Regions from separate parts of the Brevibacterium salitolerans genome, predicted to be linked through region 2. Evidence: predicted binding sites of a transcription regulator. Region 2 holds the regulator's gene; each other region holds the start of a gene.
What was found. The regulator HrcA, encoded in region 2, represses chaperone genes, less so after heat shock. The targets are predictions, from matches to a motif close to TTNGCACTCGNNNNNNNCGAGTGCNAA.
Positions count from the first base shown of each region.

Region 1: a site for HrcA is predicted at 4,108-4,134, ahead of groL (chaperonin GroEL). Genes of this name have one in related genera too.
Region 3: a site for HrcA is predicted at 2,382-2,408, ahead of groES (co-chaperone GroES). Genes of this name have one in related genera too.

Region 1 covers NZ_BAAAPZ010000003.1:143,435-150,724, reverse strand. Annotated here, with positions in the region: gene ABD240_RS05360 (hypothetical protein) at 1-614, opposite strand, end outside; gene ABD240_RS05355 (sulfite exporter TauE/SafE family protein) at 702-1,451, opposite strand; gene ABD240_RS05350 (DUF1707 SHOCT-like domain-containing protein) at 1,555-2,247, shown strand; gene groL (chaperonin GroEL) at 2,342-3,970, opposite strand; gene ABD240_RS05340 (cold-shock protein) at 4,243-4,446, opposite strand; gene ABD240_RS05335 (LytR C-terminal domain-containing protein) at 4,593-5,225, opposite strand; gene ABD240_RS05330 (DUF3263 domain-containing protein) at 5,235-5,585, opposite strand; gene ABD240_RS05325 (aldehyde dehydrogenase family protein) at 5,907-7,290, opposite strand, start outside.
Region 2 covers NZ_BAAAPZ010000002.1:573,803-581,092, forward strand. Annotated here, with positions in the region: gene hemW (radical SAM family heme chaperone HemW) at 1-1,218, shown strand, start outside; gene ABD240_RS03655 (DUF4870 domain-containing protein) at 1,247-1,678, opposite strand; gene ABD240_RS03660 (DUF3097 domain-containing protein) at 1,750-2,616, opposite strand; gene hrcA (heat-inducible transcriptional repressor HrcA) at 2,787-3,797, shown strand; gene dnaJ (molecular chaperone DnaJ) at 3,868-4,983, shown strand; gene ABD240_RS03675 (16S rRNA (uracil(1498)-N(3))-methyltransferase) at 4,980-5,804, shown strand; gene ABD240_RS03680 (PhoH family protein) at 5,966-6,856, shown strand; gene ybeY (rRNA maturation RNase YbeY) at 6,853-7,290, shown strand, end outside.
Region 3 covers NZ_BAAAPZ010000018.1:75,013-82,302, reverse strand. Annotated here, with positions in the region: gene ABD240_RS15300 (resuscitation-promoting factor) at 1-774, shown strand, start outside; gene ABD240_RS15295 (ubiquitin-like domain-containing protein) at 1,076-2,242, shown strand; gene groES (co-chaperone GroES) at 2,580-2,873, shown strand; gene groL (chaperonin GroEL) at 2,957-4,549, shown strand; gene ABD240_RS15280 (amidohydrolase family protein) at 4,809-6,110, shown strand; gene ABD240_RS15275 (tyrosine-protein phosphatase) at 6,113-7,006, shown strand; gene ABD240_RS15270 (AbrB/MazE/SpoVT family DNA-binding domain-containing protein) at 7,179-7,290, shown strand, end outside.

The DNA of each region.
Region 1 (7,290 bases), on a different contig from region 2:
GCATAGGAGTTGAAGTAGCCGCGGTTGTACTCCGAGTAGGCCGGTCCGGCCTCCCAGTAGGCGCGGCGCTGCAGGCCATTGCCCACGGGCACGGTGCGCACGGCGGGTTCCGCACCGCAGCTCACGCGCTCCGCATCAGCGGCGCACACCGGAACCGGTCGCGGCTGTCCGCCGGCAGGTGCCCAGTCCACGTCCTCGACGGAGGGACCGTGCTGGGGGTTGAAGAAGCAGGGGGGACGCCGGACGGGGAGCGGCTTGCCCTCCACCCTCGCGCGCACGCACTTGGCGGCGTAGCGGCCGTCCTCGATCGCCTCGGTCACGTGGCGGATGTCCTCCGCACGGCTGAGCTGGGACAGCGTCTCCTTGGCACGGTCGTAGCAGTCCAGTGCCCGCGCGTAGTCCTGGCGGCCGCCTTCGTCCAGCTGCACGCCGGCGGTGACGATGTCGAGGTCCGCGACCTCCTCGCCGAACGCAGTGACGTCCTCCTCCGCCGTGCGGCTCACCCGTTCGAGCTCCTCTGCGCGCTGTTCCTGCGCCCGCGCCTTCTCACGGCGGCTGCCGACGAAGAACGCCGCTCCCACGCCTATGAGAAGCAGCAGGAAGACGAGGGACATGTCATCACCTTTCGACGCGGGGCTGGACCGAGGATCCGGATCCCAGTATCCCAGCCCAAGCTGGATGCGCTCTGTATGGGAGCAGGGTCACAGCACGCCCAGGCCTCGGAGGATCGTGAGGATCCCGCCCAGGAACGCGAGCACGAGCATGCCGTTGCGCGCCAGCGTCACCGGGGTGACACGGGAGAGCAGCTCACCGGCCAGCTGACCGATGACCAGCGCGGCCAGGATGAGGGCCCAGGTGCCGAGGCCCAGGGACGGCCAGGCGCCGTGGTCGAGGACGAGCTTGGACAGGATCGAGAACGCGGCCATCACGACGAACACCGGCTGGATGGTCGCGGCGAAGGAGCGCTGCTCCCAGCGGGTGAGGACGGAGAACGCGCTCAGCGCAGGGCCTCCGATGCCGGCAGCCGAGTTCATCGCCCCTGATGCCAGCCCCGTGATGACGGCACCCCGCTTGCGACGGGTGAGCGGACGGGTGAGGACACGGCCCAGCAGCAGCGAGGCGGCCAGCGCAGCCACCACGAGCGCGCCGATGAGGATCTCCAGAGCGTGCGAGGGCAGGGCGACGGCCAGCAGCGCGCCGGGGAACGCGCCGATCATGCCGCCGAGCGCCAGACAACCCGAGAACTTCCACTCGACCTCGCGATAGGTGCGGGCCAGGACGATGATCGAGGACACCAGCCCGCACACGTTGACGAGCACCACACCGGGCACCGGGTCGAGGAGGAGGACCAGGAAGGGCCCGGAGACGAGGGCGAAGCCCATGCCCGTGATCCGTTGGGCCAGTGCTCCCACCAGGACGGCGAGGAGAATGAGGACGATCACGAGCTGCATGAGCCCCAGACTATCCCCCGCTCTGCCCCCTCCGACCTCCGGGTCCGGGAAGGGCAGCGCTCAGCGCCGCCCCGCGGCGGCCTCCAGGGAGTACCGTTGGACCATGCCCCTCGATGCAGGCGTCTGGGCGGAGTTCAGCGCCGATCCCCACAGAGAGCCGGAGCTGCGCGCCTCGGATGCGGACCGTGCCGTCCTCTTCGCCGCTGTGGGCGAGGCCTATGCCACCGGCCTGCTCGATGCGGACGAGCATGACGAGAGGCTCACCGCGGCGGGTGCAGTCAAACGGCTCGGCGACGTCGTCCCGGTGCTGAAGGACCTCGTACCCCCGCCGGCCTCCGCCGCTGCGGGCACTGACCTCGACGCGCGCACCGCGCAGACCCTGGCCCGGCTGCGCGCGGCGGACGATCCCGTGCCCACCACGCCCGAGGCGATCGACGCCGCCGCCCGGGCGTACTACTCCGCGCGGGTGAAGAAGGAGGCCTGGGGCCTCGTCGCAGGTCCGGTGGGCATCTGTCTGGCCATCTGGCTGTTCACCTCCCTCGGCGGCGGGTTCTACTTCTTCTGGCCGCTGTTCGTCATCCTCGGCGTAGGTGGCGGCTTCGTCTCCACGCTCACCCGCAAGGAGGCGATCATCGCGGAGCGCCGGCGGCTCCTCACCCTCCGCGCTCGCGCGCAGCTGGGCGATGCGCGAGCGCAGCAGGAGCTGGAGAAGGGCGGCTCCCTCGGACGCGATGTCACGGACACCCGTGAGGAGCGCAGGCGGGCCCACCGGCGCCGTCACCACAGAGAGGACTGATCCTCACCCTGCGGCCTGGCGCCCCCGAACAGCACGGGGCCCTGTGGACGCGCGCGTCCACAGGGCCCCGGTGTCCCAGCGGGACGGAGCGGACTCAGAAGTCCATGCCGCCCATGCCGCCGGTCGGATCGGCACCGGCGGCCGGAGCGGGCTCCGGCTTGTCGGCGACGACCGCCTCGGTGGTGAGGAACAGACCGGCGATCGACGCGGCGTTCTGCAGCGCCGAACGGGTGACCTTCACCGGGTCGTTGACACCGGCGGCCAGCAGGTCCTCGTACTCACCGGTGGCGGCGTTGAGGCCGTGCCCGGAGGGCAGCTCGCGGACCTTCGCGGCGACGACGCCGGGCTCGAGGCCCGCGTTGAAGGCGATCTGCTTGAGCGGCGCGTCCACGGCGACCTTGACGATCGAGGCGCCGGTGGCCTCGTCGCCGGAGAGCTCGAGGCCCTCGAAGGCGGTCTTGCCGGCCTGGATGAGCGCCACGCCGCCGCCGGCGACGATGCCCTCGTCCACTGCGGCCTTGGCGTTGCGGACGGCGTCCTCGATGCGGTGCTTGCGCTCCTTGAGCTCCACCTCGGTCGCGGCGCCGGCCTTGATGACGGCCACGCCGCCGGCCAGCTTCGCGAGGCGCTCCTGGAGCTTCTCACGGTCGTAGTCCGAGTCCGAGGCCTCGATCTCGGCACGGATCTGGGACACGCGACCTGCGATCTCCTCGCTGTCGCCCGCACCCTCGACGATGGTGGTCTCGTCCTTGGTGACGACGACCTTGCGGGCGGTGCCCAGCAGGTCGACGGTGGCGTTCTCCAGCTTGAGGCCGACCTCCTCCGCGATGACCTGACCGCCGGTGAGGATCGCGATGTCAGCGAGCTGCGCCTTGCGGCGGTCGCCGAACCCGGGAGCCTTGACGGCCACGGACTTGAAGGTGCCGCGGATCTTGTTGACCACGAGCACCGCCAGGGCCTCGCCCTCGACGTCCTCGGCGATGATGAGCAGCGGCTTGCCCGACTGCTGCACCTTCTCGAGGACCGGGAGCAGGTCCTTCACATTGGAGACCTTGGAGTTGACGATGAGGATGTAGGGATCCTCGAGCACCGTCTCCTGGCGCTCCGCGTCCGTGACGAAGTAGCCGGAGATGTAGCCCTTGTCGAAGCGCATGCCCTCGGTGAGCTCGAGCTCGAGGCCGAAGGTGTTGGACTCCTCGACGGTGACGACGCCTTCCTTGCCGACCTTGTCGATGGCCTCGGCGATGAGCTCGCCGATCGCCGGGTCGCCTGCGGAGATGCCTGCGGTCGCCGCGATCTGCTCCTTGGTCTCGATCTCCTGGGCGGAGTCGAGCAGCACGTCCGTGACGGCCTTGACGGCCTTCTCGATGCCGCGCTTGAGGCTCAGCGGATCAGCGCCGGCCGCCACGTTGCGCAGGCCCTCGCGGACCAGCGCCTGGGCGAGGACGGTGGCGGTGGTGGTGCCGTCGCCTGCGACGTCGTCGGTCTTCTTGGCGACCTCCTTGACGAGCTCCGCGCCGATCTTCTCGTAGGGATCCTCGAGCTCGATCTCCTTGGCGATGGACACGCCGTCGTTGGTGATCGTGGGTGCGCCCCACTTCTTCTCCAGGACGACGTTGCGGCCACGGGGGCCCAGGGTCACCTTGACGGCGTCGGCCAGCGTGTTGAGGCCGGTCTCGAGGCCGCGACGTGCCTCTTCGTCGAATGCGATGAGCTTTGCCATGTGGCTTGCTTCCTCCCTCTTGCGGGTGGTGCGTCTCCCCCGACCCGACATGCCCGCGACGGCCGGGCCCGCCTCACTGCTCCATGCCGCAGAGACGCGGTGCCCTCGTGTCGTGTGCGAGGTTCACAGTCCAATTTTTAGCACTCTCACCCCCGGAGTGCAAAAGATTCCGCTGACGGCGGAGACTGTGCTCGCCGTCAGCGGAATCGCGTGCGCGGGGCGCGGGGAGGGGGACCTGCCGGAACGCCGTGCGACCGCGCAGGTGAGAGCGGTCAGAGGGGCGTCACCTGCTCCGCCTGGGGACCCTTCTCGCCCTGCCCCACCGTGAATTCGACCGTCTGCCCCTCCTCGAGGGAGCGGTACCCGTCCATCTGGATAGCGCTCCAGTGGACGAAGACGTCCTGACCGCCGCCGGCCTCGGTGATGAAACCGTAGCCCTTCTCAGCGTTGAACCACTTGACTGTTCCCTGAGCCATCGCTCTGTGCTCCGTTCCGGATACTGCATTGCCACCGGCCGGCGCTCATCGCCGAGCGGCCCGCTCAGCCTATCCGGCACCCTGGGGGCACACCGCGGGCGGACGCACCCGTTACGCAGTTGTGACCGCCGCTCAGGCGCCTGCGCTCAGGCGCCGGAGTCCTGCGCGCCGGCATCGTCCTCGGCGCCCGCGTCGCCCTCGACCTCCGGCGGCCCCTGCTCCGCGATGTCCGAGGTGATGACGGCGGTGATGTGCTCCGGGAACTCCCCAGACTCCGCGATGCTGTCGATTCCCAGATCGCTGGCGAGAACGGCTGCCTGAGCCTCGTACTCCGGAGCGGAGTAGTAGACGGTGGAGGTCGTGGACGGGGTCGCGTAGGTGACGATGTCCGAGACGGTCCAGCCATGGGCGGTCGCGGCGTCCGCGAACGCGCTCCCGGCGCCGTTGACGCCGGAGCCGTTGTAGATGCCGATGCTCACGGAGGACTTGTCGACCTCGGCCTCGGAGGGGTCGCTCGCCTCGTCCGTGGGACTCTCCTCCCCTTCCGGCTCCTCGCTCTGCGTGGCCGCGGGAGTGGGCTCTGCGACGTTGTCCTCCGGGTTGGAGAACGAGGTGCGGATGATGTTCACGACGCCCACGATCAGAAGCACGGCGATGACCGCGACCACCGCGATGATCGTGTACGCGCCGCGCTGACCGCTCTCCGGCTCGCGCCTGTGCGCGCCGCGGCGGCCCGTGGGGGCGATCCGATCGAACTCGTCTTCTGGGTATTCGGGCACGGACTCTCCTCAGCGTGCGATGCGGGCGTGCGAGCGGTTGCGCTGGCGACCGTCGCGGATCCGGCGCAGCCGCTTGATGAGAACGGGGTCATGGGCATAGGCGTGCGGGTCGTCGAGGAGCACCGCGAGGCGCTGGAAGTACGCGCCCGCGGACATGTCGAAGCGCTCACGGATCGCATGGTCCTTGGCGCCGCCGTAGGTGAACCAGGTGCGCTCGAACTCCAGGATCTCCTGGTCGAGCGCGCTCAGCTCCCCGCCGGGCTCCTGCGGCTCCGCCGTGGTCTCCGGCGTCGCCGGCCGGTCCGCCGCGCCCGCCGCCGCGTCCGGCGACTCCCCGGAGTTCTTCCGCTCCTCAGCCATTCCGCCTCCTTCGAGGGCCGAGTCTACCCGCCACCGGGCGCCTCCGGCCCTGCGCCGCACCGGCGAGTGCCGATCTCCCCGCCGGCGCGCGCCCGGCACCCTCCTCGACACCCGGCACCCCGTCCGGGTCGGCACGGCCGAGGACGCAGACAGGCCCCCGTCCGTCCTATGCAGGACGGACGGGGGCCTGCTTCACGAGCGCAGAGGGGTCACGCCTGCTGCGCAGTGTTGTCACGCGGCTGTCACAGGTCGGCGGGGACGACATGGAGGAATCTCGCCCACCGCCGCTGACCTGCAACGACGGTGGGCGAGGAGGATTGATCAACCCAGCTTGACGTTGACCTGCTTGATCTGGGTGAAGCCCTCGAGCAGGCCCTCCAACGAGGCCTCGCGGCCGAACCCGGACTGCTTGAAGCCGCCGTAGGACTGGCCGGCCACCTGGCCGCCGCCCTGGTTGACCTGCACCCACCCGGATTCGATCCGGTGCGCGGTGCGCAGCGCCGCGTCCACGTCCTTGGCGAAGACGAACGCTGCGAGGCCGTACTCGTTGTCGTTGGCCATCTCCACGACCTCGTCCTCGTCCTTCCACGGGATGACGGAGAGGACGGGCCCGAAGATCTCCTCCTTGGAGGTCTGCCAGTCGTTCCGGGCACGGGAGAAGACGATGGGCGCGTGGTAGAAGCCGGGCTCCCCCACCTCGAGCGACTCGCGGCCGTCGTAGGCGATCTCCACGCCCTCCATCGACTCGCCGATCTCGATGTAGTTCTGGATGGTGTTCCACTGCTTGGCGGAGTTCACCGCGCCGATGTCGCTGGCCTCGTCGCGGGGATCGCCCACCTTCATCGCGCCGATGCGCTCCACGACCTTGGCGAGGAACGAGTCGTAGATGTCCTCGTGGAGGAACAGGCGGGAGCCCGAGGTGCAGGACTGGCCCTGCCTGGCGAAGCGGGTGGAGAGGACCACCTGGTCCGCCACGGCGTCCGTGTCCGAATCCGGGAACACGATGCAGGGCGACTTGCCGCCCAGCTCCATCGAGGAGTGGGCAAGGCGCTTGCCCGCGACCTCGGCGATGTGGCGGCCCACCCCGGTGGAGCCGGTGAAGGAGACCTTGTCCACGCCCGGGTGGACGGCCAGGCGCTCGCCGATCACGGAGCCCTTGCCGGTGACGATGTTGAGCACGCCCGCGGGGAGGATGTCCGCGATGATGCGGCCCATCTCCAGGATGGTGAGCGGGGCGTCCTCCGCGCACTTGAGGATGATCGTGTTGCCCGCGGCCAGCGCGGCCGGGGTCTTGAACGCCGCGATCATGAGCGGGGAGTTCCAGGGCAGGATGCCCGCGACCACGCCCAGGGGCTCACGGCGGGTGTACTGGAGCTGCTGCTCGCCGGCCGGCAGGGTGACGCCCTTGACCTCACCGGCGACGCCGCCCATGTAGCGGAACAGGTCCACGAGCGTCTGCGCCTCCGGACGCGCCTGCGTGCGCAGCGCGTTGCCGGTATCCACGGCCGTGAGCTGGGCGAGGTCCTCGATCCTGGCCTCGAGCGCGTCCGCGGCCTGGAGGATGAGCTTCTGCCGCTCCTTGAAGTGGAGGCCGGCCCAGCCGGGGAACGCTGCGCGCGCGGCCTCGACGGCGCGGTCCGCATCCGCCTCCTTGCCCTGCGGCACCGTCGCGATCACGACATTGCGGTCGATGGGCGTGATGACG
Region 2 (7,290 bases):
GAAGGGGAGCCCGCGCCCCGCAGCGGTGCTCTGCCCCCGGAGGCCGCCGCGCGGGCCGGCGGCTCCACCTTCAGCGCCTACGTCCACGTGCCCTACTGCCGCGTGCGGTGCGGGTACTGCGACTTCAACACCTACACGGCCGACGAACTGGGTCCGGGCGCCAGCCGCGAGGACTACCCGGCGCAGATCGCCCGGGAGATCGCGCTCTCCCGGCGCGTGCTCTCCGGCACCGCGCTGGCCGAGCGCGCCTTCGACACCGTCTTCTTCGGGGGAGGCACGCCCACGCTGCTGCCGGCGGAGACCCTCGCCGGCGTCCTCGGCACCCTGGGCCGCGAGTTCGGCCTGGCGCCGGATGCGGAGGTCACCACCGAGGCGAACCCGGACAGCGTCGACGCCGCGTACTTCCGGGTGCTCGCCGAGGCCGGATTCACCCGGGTCTCCCTGGGCATGCAGTCCGCGGTGCCGCACGTGCTCGCGACGCTCGAGCGCACGCACGACCCCGCCCGGGTGGGAGAGGTCGTCGCGGCGGCGAAGGACGCGGGGCTGCAGGTGAGCCTCGACCTCATCTACGGCACGCCGGGGGAGAGCCTCGCGGACTGGGAGCGGAGTCTGCGCGCCGTGCTCGAACACCGCCCCGACCACGTGTCCGCCTACTCCCTCATCGTGGAGCCCGGCACCAAGATGGGCGCGCAGGTGCGGCGCGGCGAGCTGCCCATGCCGGACGAGGACGACCTCGCGGATAAGTACGAGCTCGCGGACACCATGCTGGTGGGTGCGGGCCTGCGCTGGTACGAGGTGAGCAACTTCGCGACGGCGGAGTCCGCGCGGTGCCGTCACAACCTCGCCTACTGGCGCAATGCGGACTGGTGGGGCTACGGCCCCGGTGCCCACTCCCACGTGGGCGGAGTCCGCTGGTGGAACGCGAAGCACCCTCGGGCCTGGGCGGATCGCCTCGCGGCCGCGGAGTCCCCGGCCGTGGGGCGCGAGGTGCTCGACGCGGACACGCGCGCGCTCGAGGAGATCATGCTCGCCCTCCGTGTGGACGGCGAGTTCCCGCTCGCCCGCCTGGCGGACTCGGCCCGCCCGGTCATCGCCCGCCTGCTGGCCGAGGGTCTGCTGGGGGCGGAGACCGTGCGGACCGGACGGGTCTCACTCACGCTGCGCGGCCGGCTGCTCGCGGACGGGATCGTCCGGGAGCTCGCCGACCACCTGCGCTGAGCAGCGCCGCGCGGACGGCCGGTCCGCCTCAGCGGACGATGTCCGGGACCAGCGGGAAGCGGTAGACCTCGCCCTGGTTCGCCCTCACCGCGGCGATGATCTGCAGCACCCAGCCGGCGACGACCACGGCGGGCAGCAGGACGAAGCCGATTCCCACGAACATCAGCAGCCCTGCCGCGATGCCCGCGACGATGAGCATGATCTGCAGGTTGAGCGACTGCCGGGACTGCTCCCGGACGAACGGGGACTCGTCCTTCTTGATGAGGAACACGATGAGCGGGACGAGGGCGCTGACGAAGAGGGCGCCCAGATGCATGAGCAGGGCGAGCGTCCGCTCGTCCGCCGGAGCGCCCCAGTACCCGGCGGAGCCCTGTCCGTAGGCCTCCGCCGGGTGCGGTCCGCGCAGCGGCGGGCCGGAGGTGTGAGGGTACTGCGCGTAGCCGTAGGTGCTGCTGTTCATGGCTCCAGATTCGCAGACCCGGCGGCGCGTGCGGAAGAGGGCTTTCCCCCGTTCACGGGGGCGGGTTCCGCTCAGTGCCGGTTCACCGTCACGAAGTCGATGAGCTCCTCCACCCGCCCGGACAGGGCCGGGTCCACGTCCGCGATCGTCCGCACGGACTTCAGGATCCGGACCCAGGCGCGCGCGGTGTCCCGGTGGTCCGCATGGGGCCAGCCGATCCGCTTGAGGACGCCGGTCTTCCAGTCCTCGCCGCGGGGCACCTGCGGCCAGGCGCGGATGCCCACGACCTCGGGCCGCACCGCCTGCCACACGTCCACGAAGGGGTGGCCGATCACGCGGACGTTGCCCGCCCAGCGCGGCTCGCGCATGACGGACTCCGCGAGCCGCATCTCCTTGGTGCCCGCCACCATGTGGTCGGCGAGCACGCCCACCCGGTGCTCGGGATCCGGTCCGAACTCCGCGATCGCCTCCGGCAGGTCGTCGAGTCCGCCCAGGGGTTCGACGACGACGCCCTCGATCCGGAGGTCGTCGCCCCAGATGGCCTCGACGAGCTCCGCATCGTGCTTGCCCTCCACCCAGATCCGCGATCCCCGCGCCACGCGGGCGGGTGCGTGGGCGACGGCACGGGAACCCGAGGCGGTGCGCTCAGGCTTCGCGGGAGCCTGCGCGCGGGGTGCCGGCCGGGTGAGCACGCAGGCGCGGCCCTCGACGAGGTAGCCCGGGCCCAGCGGGAAGGCCGCGCGCCTGCCGCGCCGGTCCTCGAGGATCATCGCGATGCCGCCCGCGGCCTTCTCGATCCGGATGATCTCCCCCACATAGCCGGTCTCCGTGACCTCGACGACGAGGCCGGGCCGGGCGGGGACCTCGGGCAGCTGCTTCCGGGCGTGCGTGCGGCCGGAGGACAGGACGTCCCGGCCGTAGGGATCATGGTGCGGCATTCCGCTCACGATACCCGCCGTGCCGCCGGCCGGCCGGGCAGCGCGCCGGCCGAGTGGATGCCCGCCCGGCACAGGGAGTACGATTGGCACTCGGCAGACGCGAGTGCCAGTATGCATGCGTCCAGGGATTCGTGCAGCTGTGTGTGCAGCCTCGGGAAGGAGCGGTGAGGATGAACGACGACCGTCGTGCCCGCGTCCTCCAGGCGATCGTGGAGGACTACGTCTCCACGAACGAGCCGGTGGGGTCGAAGGCGCTGGTGGAGAAGCACAGGCTGGGCGTCTCGAGCGCCACGATCCGCAACGACATGGCCGCCCTCGAGCAGGACGGCCTCATCGCCCAGCCCCACACCTCGGCCGGCCGCATCCCCACGGACAAGGGCTACCGCCACTTCGTCGACCGGATCGACGAGATCAAGCCCCTCTCCGCCGCGGAAAAGCGGGCGGTGGCCCGGGTCCTCTCGCATCCTGTGGACGTCGACGACATCCTCGACCGGACGGTCCGGCTGCTCTCGCAGCTCACCCACCAGGTGGCCCTCGTGCAGTATCCCCGGGTGACGACCGCGGACGTCCGTCACATCGAACTCGTCGACCTCGCGCCCACGCGCGTCCTCGTGGTCCTCATCACGAGCGGCGGCCAGGTGGAGCAGCGTCTGGCCGATGTGGGCCGGGAGGTGAGCGCGGCGGAGATCGCGGACGTGCGGGACCTCCTCCTCGCCGCGCTGGCCGGCACGCCGGTGGCCCAGGTGCCCGAGGCGGTCGAGGGTCTCCGCCCGCGCCCGGAGGAGGCGGATCTCGCCACGGCCGTGGGCACCGTCCTCGCGGACCTCTCCCGCACCTTCCGCACGGAGCGCCTGGTCATGGCCGGCACCGCCAACCTCGCGCGGGCGGGCACGGAGCTGGGGGCGAGCATCGGCCCGCTCCTGGAGGCGTTCGAGGAGCAGGTCGTCCTGCTCCGCCTCCTGTCCGGGATGACGGCGGAGGGTCCGGACGTTGCAGTGAGCATCGGCAGCGAGAACGCCTACGACGGGTTCGCGACGACGTCGCTGGTGGCGACCAACTACCTCGCAGACGGCATCGAGTCCCGGATGGCCGTCCTCGGCCCCACGCGCATGGACTATCCGACCACGATGGCCGCGCTGCGGTCCGTGGCGCGCTACGTCTCCGCCATACTGAATGACTGAGGCCGCGCAGCACCGCAGAGACCGCGCAGACGAAACATCGAGCACCCCGACCTGAGGAGACTCCGCACACGTGAGCGACCACTACGAGACCCTGGGCGTGTCGAAGGACGCGTCCGAGGCTGACATCAAGAAGGCCTACCGCAAGCTGGCCCGCAGGCTCCACCCCGACGTGAGCCCGGGCAGCGAGGACGAGTTCAAGCGGGTCTCCCTGGCGTACGACGTCCTCTCCGACCCGGAGAAGCGCCGCAACTACGACATGGGCGGCGGCGAGAACGGCCAGGCGGGCCCCGGTGCCGGGTTCGGAGGCTTCTCCGACCTGTTCGAGACCTTCTTCGGCGGAGGCGGGGGCGGCGGCCGTCCCCAGCCGGCCTCCCGCACCCGGCGCGGCAAGGACGCCCTCGTGGCCCTGCACATCGACCTGGAGACCGCGGCATTCGGCGGCAATGCGGACGTGCAGATCGTCACGGCGAACGTCTGCGACTCCTGCGAGGGCAGCGGCGCACGGCCCGGCACGGACATCACCACGTGCCCCACCTGCCACGGCGCGGGCTCCGTCCAGCAGATGGCCCGCACGCTGCTGGGCCAGATGCTCACCAACCAGACGTGCCCCCAGTGCCGCGGCTACGGCACCATCATCGAGCACCACTGCCCCAACTGCCACGGGGACGGCCGGGTGCGCGCGGAGGAGACCATCACGGTCAAGGTGCCGGCGGGGGTGCGGGACGGCAACCGCATCCAGCTCTCCGGCCGCGGCGAGGCCGGTCCCGGCGGCGGGCCCCGCGGCGATCTCTTCCTCGAGGTTATCGTCGAGGAGCACCCGGTCTTCGAGCGCGACGGCGCGGATTTCCGCTGCACGCTCACCATCCCCATGACGGCGGCCGCGCTCGGCGCGGAGATCCCCCTGGAGACCTTCGACGGCGAGCAGACGGTGGAGGTCCGGGCGGGGGCCCAGACCGGCGACGTCGTCCGGCTGCGGGGCCTCGGTGCCCAGCAGCTGCGCCGCGACGGCCGCGGCGACATCTACGTCACCCTCTCCGTCGAGACGCCCACCGCGCTCACCGGCGAGCAGCGCGAGCTGCTCGAACAGCTCGCCGGGATGCGCGGGGAGACCCAGCCCGCCGGCCGCGCCGGCGACCGCCACTCCGGCCCCTTCTCCCGGCTGCGTGAGAAGTTCGCGGGCAGATGAGCCGCTCCGTCTTCCTCGACCGGGAGGTGGAGGCCGCGGGTCCTGTCACCGCCGGTGACACCGTCGAGCTCGCCCCCGGGGTCGCCCGGCACCTCGCCGTCACCCGCATCCGTGCGGGGGAGGAGTTCGACCTGGTCGACGGGGCCGGCCTGCGGCTGCGCGCCGTGCTCGCGGACGACGGTGCCGGGGCCGCCGAGGGCACGCGCGTCCGCGTCCTGTCCGTGGTCCGGGAGGAGCGCACGGGTCCCGAACTCGTCCTCGTCCAGGCCCTGGCGAAGGGCGAACGGGACGCACAGGCGATCGAGGCCGCCACGGAGATCGGCGTGGACCGGGTGATCCCCTGGCAGGCCGCCCGCTCCATCGCACAGTGGCCGGCCAAGAAGGAGCAGAAGGCGCACGCCCGCTGGCGTTCGCTGCTCGAGGCGGCCACCCAGCAGTCCCGGCGCTCCCGCGCGCCCGAGCTCGAGCAGCTGGCCCGCGGCCGCGGCATCGCCGCCCGCCTGCGCGAGGACGACCTCGTGCTGGTCCTGCACGAGGAGGCCCGGGAGCACCTCGCGGACCTGCTGGCGGGGATGCCGGCCGATGCCGGCGCACAGGCGAGGGCGCATCCGCGGATCGTGCTCGTGGTGGGACCGGAGGGCGGCATCTCCGGCGAGGAGATCGAGGCGTTCGCCGCCGCCGGCGCCCGCCCGGTCCTGCTGGGCCCCACCGTCCTGCGGGCCTCCTCGGCCGGGCCGGCCGGACTCGTCCTCGTCCAGGCCGCGCTGGGCCGCTGGGCCGCTCGCGGAGAGTCGCCCCGGCCGGCGGAGCAGATAGACTGAGAACGCACACGCACCCCGTCCCGGAAGGACCCGCACTGGCCGCAGAACCCGCCCCCACCACCGTCCGACTCGCCCTGCCGGAGCACATCGACCCCGTCGCACTGTTCGGCCCTGCCGAGGCGAACCTGCGGGCGCTCGAGGACCTGGCCCCGGACGTGGACATCCACGTGCGCGGCCGCGACGTCACCCTCACCGGGCCCGAGGCCGCCGTGGGCAGCCTCGTGACGACGATCGGCGAGCTCAAGCGGATCCTCACCGCCGGTGCCGTGCTCTCCCCGGAGACCGTCGCCCGCGTCGCGGGCATCCAGGCCAGCGGCACCCCGGCCTCGGAGGTCCTCGGCGCGAGCATCCTCTCCTCCAAGGGATCCACGGTGCGCCCCAAGACGCTGGGGCAGCACGAGTACGTCCGCGCCATCCGCTCGCACACCATCACCTTCGGCCTCGGCCCGGCCGGCACCGGCAAGACCTACCTCGCGATGGCGATGGCGGTGGGAGCGCTGCAGCGCCGCGAGGTGTCCCGGATCATCCTCACCCGGCCGGCGGTGGAGGCCGGCGAGAGGCTCGGCTTCCTGCCCGGCACGCTGGGGGAGAAGATCGACCCCTACGTGCGCCCGCTCTACGACGCCCTGCACGACATGCTGGACCCGGAGCGGATCCCCAAGCTCATCGAGACGGGCACGATCGAGGTCGCTCCGCTGGCCTACATGCGCGGGCGGACGCTCAACGACGCCTTCATCATCCTCGACGAGGCGCAGAACACGACCCCCGAGCAGATGAAGATGTTCCTCACACGGCTGGGCTTCGGCTCGCGCATGGTGGTCACCGGTGACACGAGCCAGGTGGACCTCCCGACGGGGACGTCCAGCGGCCTCCGCGTGGTCGAGCGGATCCTGGACGGGGTCGAGGACATCGCATTCATGACGCTCACCAGCAGGGACGTGGTCCGCCACGCGCTCGTCTCCGCGATCGTGGACGCCTACGACCGCAGCGAGGCGGGCCGGGAGCGGCCACAGGGCGCACAGCAGGGGAAGCAGGGGAAGGGACGACGATGAGCATCGAGATCGCGGACGAGGCGGGCTCCGGCCTCTCCCTCGACGCCGTGCGCGCCGTGACGGAGCACGTCTACGCCCAGATGCGGATCCACCCCGAGGCCGAGGTCTTCATCCGCTTCGCCACGGCGGAGGACATGGCCGACCTCCACGTGGAGTGGATGGACCTGCCGGGCCCCACGGACGTCATGTCCTTCCCCATGGACGAGCTGCGGCCCGGGGACGGCGAGCCTGAGGACGCCGCGCGCGGGGTGCTCGGCGACATCGTCGTGTGCCCGGAGGTCGCCGCCTCCCAGGCCGCCGCCGCCGGCCACAGCACGCTGGACGAGGTGCTGCTCCTCACGGTCCACGGCCTCCTCCACCTCATGGGCTACGACCACGCGGAGGAGCAGGAGAAGGCGGAGATGTTCGGTCTCCAGCGCCGCCTGCTGCTCACC
Region 3 (7,290 bases), on a different contig from region 2:
CCCAAGACGGTCACCGTCGTGGCCGACGGCAAGAGCAAGCCCGTCGAGATCACCGCCGCCACCGCGCAGGAGGTCATCGACGAGGCCGGCGTGAAGCTCGGCAAGACCGACACCCTCTCCCTTCCTGCCTCCGCCCCCGTGACGGACGGCGGGGTCGTCGAGGTGCTGCGCACCAAGACGGAGGACAAGAAGGAGACCGAGACCGTCAAGAAGAAGGTCACGGAGAAGAAGGACGACTCGCTGGAGCGCGGCAAGCGCGAGGTGGAGACGAAGGGCAAGGACGGCTCCAAGGAGATCGTCTTCTCCGTCACCACCGTCAACGGCGAAGTGGTCGTCAAGGACAAGAAGTCCGAGAAGGTCGTGGAGAAGCCGGTCGACGAGGTGGTCCGCGTGGGCACCAAGGCGCCGGAGCCCGCACCCGCTCCCAAGGAGGACGAGGGCAGCGGTTCCGGTGACGGCGGATCCGACGGCGGCTCGGACGAGGGCAGCTCCGGCGGAGGCGGCGACTACTCCGGCGACCTGAGCAAGGCGGAGATCGAGGAGATGCTGGGCGGCCCCGGCAGCCGCTGGCACAAGATCGCCAAGTGTGAATCCGAGTTCAACCCGCGCGCGGTGAACCCGAACGGGCACTACGGCCTGTTCCAGTTCAAGCTCGCCACCTGGCAGTCCGTGGGCGGCTCCGGCAACCCGATCGATGCCAGCCCGCAGGAGCAGTTCAAGCGCGCGAAGATCCTGCAGCAGAAGGCCGGCTGGGGCCAGTGGGCATGCGCCTGAGGCTCTGCACCGTACCGATCCGCTGACCATCCGCGAACGCCGCACTCACCGCCGTGTGAGGGCGGCGTTCGCGGCACCCGGCTCTCGGGTGTGACCGGCCGCACCGGGCCGGATCCACGCCACACCGCACGACCCGTACGCCACACCGCACCACCCGCACGACCGCAGCACCACCCGCTCGAGACCACGGCACCACCGGCCTCGGGCACCGCCCGCCTCACCGCGGACACAGCAGCACCCGCACCACCCACCACCACACCACGGGCACCACGAACAGCGCGGCAGACGCCGCAGGGGAGAAATGAAGCGCAAGGGCATCCACATCGCAGGGCAGGCCGTCGTCATCACCGCAATGGTGGGCGCCACTGCCGCATTCGTCGGCTTCAACAAGACCGTCGATCTGGTGGTCGACGGTGAGCATCAGCAGGTGCGCACCTTCTCCGATTCCGTGGAGGAGGTGCTCGCCGGACAGAACCTGGACCTCGCCCAGGACGACAGGGTCCAGCCCGGCACGGACGCGTCCGTGACCCGCGGCATGGACATCGTGGTGAACACGGAGAAGGACGTGGCGCTCACCCTCGATGGCGTGTCCTACGACGAGACCACGCACGCCAACACGGTGGACGAGGCGCTGGCGGATCTGGGTGTGGACCCCGCCGGCGCGGAGATCTCCGTCGCCGGTGATGCGCCCCTGGACTCCGCAGGAGCCACGGAGCTCACCGTGGTCACCCCCAAGACCGTCACCGTCCGCGCGGACGGTGAGACCGTTCCCGTGGAGGGAACCCCCGCCACCACGGGTGAGGCGCTCGAACTCGCCGGCGTCGCCGTCGACGAGACGGATGTCGTCTCCGCTCCGCTCACCGCGCCCATCGCCTCCGGACAGACCGTGGACGTCATGCGCACGGAGACCAAGACGGAGACCGTCGAGGAGACCGTGAAGAAGAAGGTCACGGAGAAGAAGACGGACAAGATGGTCGAGGGCGGGAAGAAGGTCGAGCAGAAGGGCCACAACGGCAAGCGCGAGGTGACCTACGAGGTCGGCCTGCTCGACGGCGAGGAGGTCTCCCGCGTCGAGAAGGACGAGAAGGTCCTCGAGAAGCCCAAGGAGGAGATCGTGCTCGTGGGCACTGGAGACCCCACGGACCCGGACAGCTACGAGATCTCCCCGGACGGTCAGGAGGGCGGCTCCATGTCCACCGCCGCCATCAAGGAGATGCTGGGCGGACCCTCGAGCCCCTGGTACAAGATCGCCCAGTGCGAGTCCGAGTTCAACCCCAAGGCGGTGAACCGGTCGAACAACAGGTACTTCGGCCTCTTCCAGTTCGGCATCCCCACCTGGGAGGGCGTGGGCGGCTCCGGCAACCCCGCGGACGCCAGCCCGCAGGAGCAGTTCATGCGCGCCAAGATGCTGCAGGAGCGCGCCGGCTGGAGCCAGTGGGAGTGCGCCGGCATGGTGGGCGTGGGCTGACCGCTCCCGGGAGGCTGATGCGGCAGCCGGGCGCTGCCGGATCAGCGGTGCGGAGAGCCGCGGCCGAGGCGGGACGTGAGTGCCGCCTCGGCCGCGGCTCTCCGCGTTTCCTGGGAGTTCCCGGAACCGGGGCGAAGGATTGGCACTCGAGTTGCGCGAGTGCCAGGCCGTCACTAGAGTCGAGTTGGCACACGCACCATGTGAGTGCTAACTGTGCGACACCGGCCTGCTGCCTGGCACCCGCGACGACGGGCAGCGCATCGCGGACCACCGCGACCTGAGGCTCACTGTCGCACGACGACAAGACAAACCTTCGTCATAAGGAGAGTGTCCGCACATGTCGGTCTCCATCAAGCCGCTCGAGGATCGCATCGTCATCCGCCAGGTCGAGGCAGAGCAGACCACGGCCTCGGGCCTGGTCATCCCCGACACCGCCAAGGAGAAGCCGCAGGAGGGTGAGGTCGTGGCAGTGGGCCCCGGCCGCGTCGCTGACAACGGCTCTCGCATCCCGCTGGACGTCAAGGAGGGCGACAAGGTCGTCTACTCCAAGTACGGCGGCACCGAGCTCAAGTACGGCGGCGAGGAGTTCCTCGTGCTCTCCGCGCGCGACGTCCTCGCAGTCATCTCCTGACCACTTCCTCGCTGACGCACCGCCCCGCCCATGAGCGGCGCGGCACCGTCGCAGGACCAACGCATACGAAGGGGAAGTGAAGAATGGCAAAGACCCTGCAGTTCGACGATGAGGCGCGCAAGGCCCTCGAGCGCGGCGTCAACGTCCTCGCGGACACCGTCAAGGTGACCCTGGGGCCCCGCGGCCGCAACGTCGTCCTCGACAAGGCATGGGGCGCACCCACCATCACGAACGACGGCGTGACCATCGCCCGTGAGGTGGAGCTGAACGACCCGTACGAGAACCTCGGCGCGCAGCTGGCCAAGGAAGTCGCCACCAAGACCAACGACGTGGCCGGCGACGGCACCACCACCGCCACGGTCCTGGCCCAGGCGCTGGTCCAGGAGGGTCTGCGCAACGTGGCCGCGGGCGCCGCTCCCGGTCAGCTCAAGGCCGGCATCGAGAAGGCCGTCGACGCCGTCGAGGGCCGGCTCCGTGAGATCGCCCGCGAGGTGGACGGCTCCAAGGAGATCGCGTTCGTCGCAGCCCTGTCCGCACAGTCGCAGGAGATCGGCGAGCTCATCGCCGAGGCCTTCGAGAAGGTGGGCAAGGACGGCGTCATCACGATCGACGAGTCGCAGGCCTCCTCGGTGGAGCTCGAGTTCACCGAGGGCATGCAGTTCGACAAGGGCTTCCTGTCGCCCTACTTCGTGACGGACCAGGATCGCCAGGAGGCCGTCCTGGAGAACCCGTACATCCTCATCAACCAGGGCAAGATCTCCAACATCCAGGATCTGCTCCCGGTGCTGGAGAAGGTGCAGCAGGCCGGCAAGCCGCTGTTCATCGTCGCCGAGGACATCGAGGGTGAGGCGCTCTCCACGCTCGTGGTCAACAAGATCCGCGGCATCCTCAACGTCGCGGCCGTCAAGGCTCCCGGGTTCGGCGACCGCCGCAAGGCGATCCTGCAGGACCTGGCGACGCTCACCGGCGGCGAGGTCGTGACCCCGGACATGGGCATGAAGCTCGACCAGGTCACGCTCGAGCAGCTGGGCTCCGCGCGCACCGTCACGGTCACCAAGGACGCCACCACGGTGGTCGACGGTGCCGGCGACGAGGCCGCGGTCTCCGCCCGCGTGGCGCAGATCCGCGCCGAGGTGGAGAACACGGACTCCGACTGGGACCGCGAGAAGCTCCAGGAGCGCCTCGCGAAGCTCGCCGGCGGCGTGGCCGTCATCAAGGTGGGCGCCGCGACCGAGGTGGAGCTCAAGGAGCGCAAGCACCGTGTCGAGGACGCCGTGTCCGCGACCCGTGCGGCCATCGAGGAGGGCATCGTGGTGGGCGGCGGTTCCGCGCTCATCCACGCCGCCCAGGTCCTCGAGGGCAACGACCTCGAGCTCACCGGCGATGCGGCGACGGGCGTGAACATCGTCCGCCGCAGCGTGGCCCAGCCGCTGCGCTGGATCGCGGAGAACGCCGGTGAGGACGGCTACGTCGTCGTCTCCAAGGTCGCAGAGCTGGAGCCCGGCCAGGGCTTCAACGCCGCGACCGGCGAGTACGGCGACCTGATCGGCGCCGGCGTCATCGACCCGGTCAAGGTCACCCGCTCCGCTCTGCGCAACGCGGCCTCGATCGCGGCTCTCGTGCTCACCACGGAGACGCTGGTCGTGGAGAAGAAGGACGAGGAGGACGAGGACTGATCTCCTCTCCCTCCCTTCGCGCTGCGAAGCGCTGGTGTCCCAGACGCTGAGAGGCGCTGGTGTTCACGAAGGCTCGGGCCTGCTGTGCACGTGCACGGCGAGCCCGAGCCTTCGTGCATCCGGCTGAACGGCCGGCGCGGAAGCTCGTCAGCGCTGTGCAGGTGCGTGTGCGCTTTGAGCTTTCGCGCAGGTGGGCGGCGATGCGGCGGCCGCGCGTGCAGTGTGAGCCGTGCAGTGTGAGCTGTGCGACGATGCAGGTATGAGTTCTGCTGAGACCCCATCGCACGCTGCCGGCTTCTCCGCCGCCTCCGGCTCTGCCCCCGCCGCCTCCGGCTCTGCCCCCGCTGCCTCCGGCTCTGCACAGAGCGGCAGCCTCCTGCTCCGCAACGTCCGTCCCTGGGGCGGCGCGGCCCAGGACATCCTCATCGAGGACGGCAGGATCGCCTCGCTCACTCCCGCCGGCCCCGTGCCCGCCTCCGCCGAGGCCGTCCCGGAGATCGACGGACGCGGCCTCCTCGCGATCCCCGGCCTCGTGAACGCCCACGCCCACGTGGACAAGTCCTGGTGGGGGCTGCCGTGGCAGTCCTACGGCGGCGAACCGGGCACGGACGGCCGCATCCGGCACGAACGGGCGGAGCGCGACGGTCTGGGCATCCCCAGTGTGGGCATCACCCGCACCGTGCTGGAGCGCATGGTGGCGCAGGGGACCACGGCGATCCGGAGCCACGTGGACGTGGACCTCGGGCTCGGCCTGCGCGGCATCGAGGCCGTGCGGCAGGCGGCCGCGGAGTATGCCGGTGCGCTCGAGCTGCAGATCGTGGCCTTCCCGCAGGACGGCGTGCTGCGCAGGCCGGGTGTGATGTCCCTGCTGAAGGACGCGCTGCAGGCCGGCGCGGAGAGCATCGGCGGCCTCGACCCGGCCACCATCGACAGGGATCCCGTGGGCCAGATCGACGGCATCATGGAGATCGCGGGGGAGGCCGAGGCGGGCGTGGACATCCACCTCCACGATCCGGCTGAGCTGGGCGTCTTCCAGATCGAGCTCGTCTGCGAGCGGGTGGAGCGGTTCGGGCTCCAGGGGAAGGTGAACATCGCCCACGGCTTCGCGGTGGCACAGGTGGACGCCGGCCGCCGAGGCGAACTCCTCTCGCGCATGGGCGAACTGGGCATGTCGATGACGACGGTCGCCCCGCCGCGCATGGGCGCACAGCAGCTCCCCATGCGGGAGCTCGAGAAGGCGGGCGTGCGCCTGGGGCTGGGCACCGACGGCATCCGCGATCTGTGGAGCCCCTACGGCACCGGCGACATCATGGGCATCGCCTGGCAGTTCTCCCGTGCCGGGGGCTGGGTGCGGGACGAGGACCTCACCCAGGTGGTGCGTCTGGCCAGCAGCGACGGCGCGTGGGCGGTGGGCCGGGACGACCACGACCTGGTGGTGGGCGGCCGCGGCGACGTGGTGCTGGCGGACGCGGAGAACCCCATGGACCTGCTGGTCCGGGGCCCTGCGCGTGAACTCGTGGTGGGCGCCGGGCGCATCCTCCACCAGCGGGAAGGACAGTGAGCATGGCTGCAGACGATGCCGCGACGAGCACGCAGGACTGGGAGGCCGCTGGGGCCCGGGACGCTTCCGGAGCGGACGCGGTTGGCACCGCTGGGGCCTCGGGCACCTCCGCCGCAGTGCCGGTGATCCCCACGCTGCCCAACCTCCGCGATCTGGGCGGGCACCGCACCACGGACGGCAGGCGCGTGCGTGCAGGGATCCTCTACCGGTCCGTGGATCTCAGCCGCGTGGATGCGGATGGTCTGGACGTGCTGCAGGGCCTGGGCATCCGCACGGTGTTCGATCTGCGGACGGCGCCGGAGTGCGAGCAGAGGCCGGACCGGCTGCCCGCAGGCGCACACCGAGTCGCCCTCGACGTCCTGCGGGACTCCCAGCAGACCGCGCCCGCGCAGATGGCGACGTTCTTCGAGGACGCGGTGAAGGCGGAGGAGTTCCTGGGCGGCGGGCGCGCGGTCGAGCACCTCGCGCAGGCGTACCGGGACATCGTCTCCCTGCCCAGCGCGCTCGAGGCCTACAGCGGGTATTTCCGCGGCCTGCTGGCGGCGGACGGATCCGCCTCGCTCGTGCACTGCACCACGGGCAAGGACCGCACCGGATGGGCGGCGGCCTCGCTGCTGCTCACGCTGGGAGTTGAGCCTGATGCGGTGATGGCCGACTACCTGCGCACCAACACGGACCTCCTGCCCGCGCTGCAGCCGGTCTTCGACCAGTTCGCGGAGGCCGGTGGCAGTCCGGAGATGCTGCGGCCGGTGCTGGGGGTCCGGGAGGAGTACCTCGTGACGGCGCTCGCCGAGGCCGACGCCCGGTTCGGCGGCATCGAGGGCTATATGCGGGAGGGGCTGGGTCTGAGCGAGGACGAGCTCACCCGCCTGCGGAGCCTGTTCCTGGAAGGCTGAGCTGGTGAGCCGGCTGAGCGTGCACTCTCGGTCATGCGAACCCTGGCGAGCTGCTGGCGGATGGTGAATGATGCTGGTTCGCCGGCCCTCGCCGGCATTCGTCGGCTCCACGCATCATTGCCTTACTTGCAGGCCGATCGTAAGATATGAGTGTCTTCTGAAAGGAGATCCGATGTCTGAGGCGACGGTGACCAGCAAGGGCCAGATCACTCTGCCGAAGGAGCTCAGGGACGAGCTCAATCTCACCACGGGTTCGAAAGTGGCGTTCATCCGAGCGGGAGAAG